2 regions of the Erwinia sp. BNK-24-b genome follow, and region 1 is predicted to be linked to the other one. Evidence: predicted binding sites of a transcription regulator. Region 1 holds the regulator's gene; the other holds the start of a gene.
The links. Region 1 encodes ArgR, which controls arginine synthesis, uptake and breakdown. Its sites were predicted from a motif close to ANTGAATAAAAATACANT; they were not measured.
Positions count from the first base shown of each region.

Region 2: a site for ArgR is predicted at 1,456-1,473, ahead of argA (amino-acid N-acetyltransferase). Genes of this name have one in related genera too.

Region 1 covers NZ_CP179901.1:360,847-364,267, reverse strand. The annotation lists gene mdh (malate dehydrogenase) at 1-638, opposite strand, end outside; gene argR (transcriptional regulator ArgR) at 1,066-1,536, shown strand; gene yhcN (peroxide/acid stress response protein YhcN) at 1,947-2,210, shown strand; gene yhcN (peroxide/acid stress response protein YhcN) at 2,313-2,582, shown strand; gene ACMGGR_RS01715 (barstar family protein) at 2,655-2,933, opposite strand; gene ACMGGR_RS01710 (NAD-dependent succinate-semialdehyde dehydrogenase) at 2,986-3,421, opposite strand, start outside.
Region 2 covers NZ_CP179901.1:744,163-747,583, forward strand. The annotation lists gene argA (amino-acid N-acetyltransferase) at 80-1,423, opposite strand; gene amiC (N-acetylmuramoyl-L-alanine amidase AmiC) at 1,755-3,005, shown strand; tRNA gene ACMGGR_RS03415 (tRNA-Met) at 3,331-3,407, opposite strand.

The DNA of each region.
Region 1 (3,421 bases):
ACTTCCGTACCGGCATTCTGAATACGCTTAGTCAGGTCAGCCACTTCCTGCTCGCTAAAGCTCATGCCTGGAATCTGCGACAGCAAAGGTAAAATCGTCACGCCTGAATGACCGCCGATCACCGGCACGTTAAGTTCCGCCGGATTTTTGTTTTTCAGCTCGGCCACGAAGGTATTAGAGCGAATAATATCCAGCGTGGTGACGCCAAATAGCTTGTTCTTGTCATAAACGCCCGCCTTTTTCAGGACTTCAGCGGCGATGGCTACGGTAGTGTTGACAGGATTAGTAATAATACCGATCAGCGCTTTAGGGCAGGTTGCTGCTACCTGCTCGATAAGATTACGCACAATGCCCGCGTTCACGTTGAACAGGTCGGCGCGATCCATGCCTGGCTTGCGTGCTACGCCAGCGGAAATCAGCACGATGTCTGCGCCCTGCAGAGCAGGCGTCGCGTCTTCGCCACTAAAACCTTTAATTTTGACCGCCGTAGGAATATGGCTGAGATCGACAGCCACGCCGGGCGTAACAGGAGCTATATCATACAGGGAGAGTTCTGAACCTGCCGGAAGCTGGGTTTTAAGCAGAAGCGCGAGGGCCTGACCGATACCGCCAGCCGCGCCGAGAACTGAAACTTTCATCCTAAACTCCTTATTATTTAGAAAGGGAAGTGCCGGGAATTCATTTAGTTATGAACATATATGACCCGCAAGGCTTGAGCGAAAGCCTTTACCCTCTTTTGCACAACGGCGCATCATACAGGATAAAGCAGCAGAGAGAGACCGCATTACGTCAGCGCCAGGCCGTTCGCAACCGCAGGTTGATGATGTTGTTGAGTACAACGGTGATGGCTACTGATTATCACAACAACATTATAACAATCCGTTCACTTATTGTGCGCGACGCCAGACGATTAGGCGAATTTTTTCCTGTACTTTTACAGTGAATGCAGGTTGATAGCGGCAAAAAGAAGCAAAAACAAGGCGGCGCATTTGCATAAAAATTCACTAAAATGCATAATAACGGTCTCCCTGACCGGAAACCTCTTTCTGACATTTAGCGAAAACTATGCGTAACTCATCAAAACAAGAAGATTTGATTAAGGCTTTTAAGGCCCTACTTAAAGAAGAAAAATTTAGCTCGCAGGGCGAGATTGTCGCTGCGCTTCAGGACCAGGGCTTTGACAATATCAATCAGTCAAAGGTGTCACGCATGCTGACCCGTTTTGGCGCGGTACGCACGCGCAACGCTAAAATGGAGATGGTCTACTGCCTGCCGGCAGAGCTGGGCGTGCCTACGACCAGTAGTCCGCTGAAGAATCTGGTGCTGGATATCGACCACAATGATGCCCTGCTGGTTATCCATACCAGCCCGGGCGCAGCGCAGCTGATCGCCAGGATGCTGGACTCTCTGGGCAAGCCGGAAGGAATTTTGGGAACGATTGCCGGGGACGATACGATTTTTATTACGCCTTCTCGCCACGTTACTATCCATCACCTGCGCGATTCCGTTCTGAAATTATTTGAACAGGAACTATAAAAGGCCTGTATGCATCGCGGCTATATTCCTTTTCTCTCAGCGCTGACCTCGGTCGGCGCTTTATTTTATATGCCCTGACAGCGTCGTAATCAGCACGATATGCTGGCTGGACGTACCCTTCTCGCACCTTCAGGTAATAGACTCCCGTCTCGCAGTGTGATCTGCCGCAGATTAGCGCACAAATAGTTAAATTTACCTATCCTGCTGTTTTTACGTACATTTAACTGCACTGGTACAAAATATAAGCATTTTTTATAACAGAACGTTATTAAAAGGTGGTTAATTGCTTAAGTATCCCAACAAAACATTATTAGCATGCTATTAATTTTTTACGTTATTAGATCTATACTTCTTTTCGTGATGTGAATCACACTAAAAACAAGATAAAAACAGTGACGAGGAAAAATATCATGAAAGTTAAAACTACGATTGCCGCGTTAAGCGTGTTATCCGCCCTCTCTTTTGGTGCTTTTGCAGCTGATTCTGTTAACACGGAGCAGGCGCAAAACATGCAGGCTATGGGCACGGTCAGCGTCAGCGGCGTTAGCGCTGCGCCAATGGATATCAATGCCCAACTGAATCAGAAGGCTGAAGCGCAAGGCGCGAAGGCTTATCGCATTGTAGAGGCCTATAACAACGGCAACTACCATGCCACGGCTGAGCTGTACAAGTAAGTAAACAACCGACGTAATGTACCCAACAATCTCACGATAACCCCAAGAATAATAAATGTTTTTTAGCCCTTTCGGTTATCGCTAAACTCTGGAGCATCTGTAATGAAAACTAAACTGACTATCGCTGTACTGAGCCTGGCTTCCGTTATCTCTTTTGGCGCCAGCGCCGCTAATCTGGTTACCAACGAACAGGTTGCCAATGAAAATATGCAGTCTATCGGTACCATCAGCGTAAGCGGTATCGACGGCGCGCCAACCACCATTCGCCAGCAGCTTTCTCAGAAAGCTGACGAGCAGGGTGCAAAATCCTATCGCGTCATTGAGGCCTACAATAACGGCAACTATCACGCCACGGCAGAACTGTATAAATAATTCCTCGTCTTCGGGCTGTACCCTAAGCAGTCTTTGACGAACCCTTTGGCCCCGTTCGCCGGGGCCCTTTTTCTATCTTTCCTGACGAATATTAAAACGCAGCTGCCCTTCCAGTTCTTCTTCCGCTTCGTCAAACAGTAGAATCAATGCGCCATAGCGTCGCCTTTGCCCGGAGCCAAGATGAACAAAAACGATATCTAAAGGTAACGGCAGGCTTTTGTCGTTCACTACATCCCACAGACTATCTAAATCGGTAATCAGCCTGTCGCCCAGCGCAAAGCGATCGCTAAACTGCCGGAAGAAATGTGCCTGGTCTACAATCTCATTAAAATCAAATATCTCTGTTCTCATACTGGCCGCTCCACAGGGCAAACGGTTGGGCGACGCCTGGCCGCCCGGTGAGTTACAGGCCCCCGATATGCAGGGCTTTAACTTCTAAAAACTCCTCCAGTCCCAGCACCGAGCCTTCCCGGCCCAGCCCCGATTCTTTTACGCCGCCAAAAGGTGCCAGTTCGGTAGAAACCGCGCATTCGTTAATGCCGACCATACCGCTTTCCAGCGCCGCCGCGACGCGGAAAATCCGCTGAACGTCGCGCGTATAGAAATAGGCCGCCAGGCCAAACTCCGTGTCGTTAGCGCGTTGAATAACCTCTTCTTCGCTGTCAAACCGAAAGCAGGCGGCAACCGGGCCAAAGGTTTCTTCTTTTGCCAGCTGCATGGTTTCGTTGGCTTCGGCAATGACCGTCGGCTGCCAGAAATTGCCGCCCAGCTGATGTCGCTCGCCGCCGGCCACAATTTTCCCGCCCTTCGCTTTCGCATCGTTAACGTGCTCTTCCACT
Region 2 (3,421 bases), 380 kb from region 1:
TTTTAACCCGTATAGCCCTGAAAAATGCCCATGCCATAAACAGCATGGGGCTGGTTGTGCGTGGCTTTAGCTAAGGCAGCTAAGCCATTCTTGCATGACTCAAATCCGCCATCAGTACCTTTGAGCGGCGCTGATAGTTGTACATCTGCTTTTTACTTTCCGGCAGCTCTTCAATGTCCACCGGCGTAAAGCCGCGTTCCTGAAACCAGTGAATACTACGCGTGGTCAGCACAAACAGCTTTTTCAGTCCCATCTGGCGAGCCTGTAGCGCGACGCGTTCCAGCAGCGCTTCGCCGCGTGACGAACTGCGATAGTCGGGATGGACCGCGACGCAGGCCATTTCGCCAATTTTTTCTTCCGGGAAAGGGTAGAGGGCCGCGCAGCCGATGGTCAGATTGTCACGCTCGATAATCGTAAACTTATCGATTTCAATTTCCAGCTGCTCGCGCGAGCGGCGTACCAGAATACCCTGTTGTTCCAGCGGGCGAATCAGCTCCAGAATGCCGCCGATATCGTTGATGGTAGCGCGACGAATCTGCTCGGCGCTTTCCATGACAATTTGCGTGCCGATGCCGTCGCGCGAGAACAGTTCCTGAAGTAGCGTGCCGTCTTCCTGATAGCTAATCAGATGGCTACGACGCACGCCGCTGCGGCAGGCTTTGACCGCGCCGCGCAGAAAACGCACCGTGGAAGAGAGGTAATCGTTGCTCTCTTCCAGTTCCGCAATGCGCTGCTGCGCTTCGTTTGGAAACAGCTCGGAAATAATCGCGCCTTCGCTGTCAGTTACGCCCTGTTCTGCGCAGAAACCGATCATTTTTTCTGCTTTCAGTTTGATAGCCAGCTGCGTCGCCACTTCTTCCGACGTCAGGTTAAAGCTTTCGCCCGTCACGGAAACCGCCACTGGCCCAAGCAGCACGATAGCGCCGCTGTCCAGCTGGCGGTGAATGGCTTCCTCGTCGATACGGCGAATGCGGCCGCTATGGCAGTAGTCCACGCCGTCATCGACGCCCAGCGGCTGCGCGATAATAAAGTTGCCGCTTACCACATTAATATGCGCGCCCTGTAACGGCGTATTGTTCAGGCTCATTGAAAGGCGAGCGGTAATATCCAGCTGTAAACGGCCAGCGGCCTGCTTGACCAGTTCCAGCGACTGCGCGTCGGTTACGCGCGTATGCTTGTGGTAAATCGGCTCCAGCTGGTGCTCCGCCAGATTCGCGTCAATCTGTGGACGGGCGCCATACACCACGACCAGACGAATGCCCAGGCTATGCAGCAGGCCGATATCGTTAACGATGCTTGAGAAATTCTCGTGTTCGATGGCTTCGCCGCCCAGCATAATGACGAACGTCTTACCACGATGGGCATTGATATAGGGCACGGTATGGCGAAACCCCTGAACCAGCTCGGTACTCCGTTCCTTCACGGCAAATCCTCTATGAATTATTATTCGCTAAAACTGTATTTTTATTCTTTTATCGCGCAGGCGCAAGTAGCAATTTTCTCAGAGTGGTAACAAATTTAACCTGGAGGCCAGAGCGCGCAGGCAAATTTCACTCATGGCCTTCTGGCTGCTCGCTCTTGCCGGGCATAGCAGTACTTTGCCTGCTGTGGTCTTGACGCTTTGCTTTAACAGAGTATGCAGGCACGGCTTTTAAGGGGTGACACCGCCAGCAGGATTCGCTAAAGTTTTTGTCCCTTGTAGCTTTTTGATGTCCTTTTTATCGACAAAACAGCAATTTTATTACTGGAGTGGCATGTCTGATTTACCTTCGCCCGACCGACGCCGATGGTTACAGGGCGCTGGCGCAGCGCTGTTATTAAGCGTCACTAAAATGGGGCTGGCGGCGACCAGCCATATTGTCGCCGTGCGCATCTGGCCTTCATCTACCTATTCTCGCGTTACGCTGGAATCCAATACCCCGCTGAAGTATAAACAGTTTGCGCTAAGCCATCCCGAACGCGTGGTGGTGGATATCTCCGGCGTGCAGCTGAATCACGTCCTTAACCATGTTGGTCATCTGGTACGCAGCGACGATCCCTATATTAAAAACGCGCGCGTCGGCCAGTTCGATCCCAATACGGTACGGCTGGTGCTGGAACTCAAGCAAAGCGTGACGCCTAAGGTCTTCACGCTTGATCCGGTGGCGGGTATTAAAAACAGGCTGGTGCTGGATCTTTATCCCGGCGGCACCCGCAGCCATAACCATGAAGACGATCCGCTGCTGGCGCTTTTACAGGATTACAATAAAGGCGATCTGGAAAGCGGCCAGCCGGTTTCGGCACCGCTGCCCGGTAAGGCAGGCAGAGATCGACCAATTATCATCATGATCGATCCCGGTCACGGTGGCGAAGATACGGGCGCTATCGGTAAGCATAAAACCAAAGAAAAAGACGTGGTGCTGAAAATTGCCCGGCGTCTGAAACAGCTGATCGATAAGCAGCCCCACATGCGTGCGCACATGACGCGCAACGAAGACGTGTTTATTCCGCTAAAGGTAAGGGTGGCGAAAGCGCGCAGGCTACGCGCCGATCTGTTTGTCTCAATTCATGCCGATGCTTTTACCAGCAGGGCAGCAAGGGGCTCGTCCGTTTTTGCTCTGTCGACCAAAGGCGCGACCAGTACCGCAGCGCGCTATCTGGCGCAAACGCAAAACGAATCGGATCTGATTGGCGGCGTCAGCATGAGCGGCGATCGCTATCTTGACCATACCATGTTCGATATGGTGCAAAGCCTGACCGTCAACGACAGCCTGAAGTTTGGCAACGAAGTATTAAAGCACATGGGCAAAATTAACCATCTGCATAAAAAGAAGATGGAGCAGGCGGCCTTTGCCGTTCTGAAAGCGCCAGATATTCCTTCTATCCTGGTAGAAACGGCTTTTATCAGCAATCTGGAAGAGGAGCGCAAGCTGCGCACGGCAAAGTTTCAGCATCAGGTGGCCGAAGCCATTCTTGCCGGCATAAAAAATTACTTTGCCAAAGGCGCGCCGCTGGCGCCACGCTAGCTGCTGAGTGCTGAGTGCTGAGTGCTGAGTGCTGAGTGCTGAGTGCTGAGTGCTGAGTGCTGAGTGCTGAGTGCTGAGTGCTGAGTGCTGAGTGCTGAGTGCTGAGTGCTGAGTGCTGAGTGCTGAGTGCTGAGTGCTGAGTGCTGAGTGCTGAGTGCTGAGTGCTGAATGCTGAATGCTGAATGACAGGTGCTGAGTGCTGAGTGCTGAATACTGGCTGCCAGGTGCTGAATGCTGTGAGAGGCGGGCGGTAAAGACCGTCCGTGTTTTAACAGAAGAAATGGCGAACGCCAGAAACAAAAAAACACCCAAAAGGGTGCTTGATTGGTTGCGGGAGCCGGATTTGAACCGACGACCTTCGGGTTATGAGCCCGACGAGCTACCAGGCTGCTCCATCCCGCGTCCGAATTGCTGGC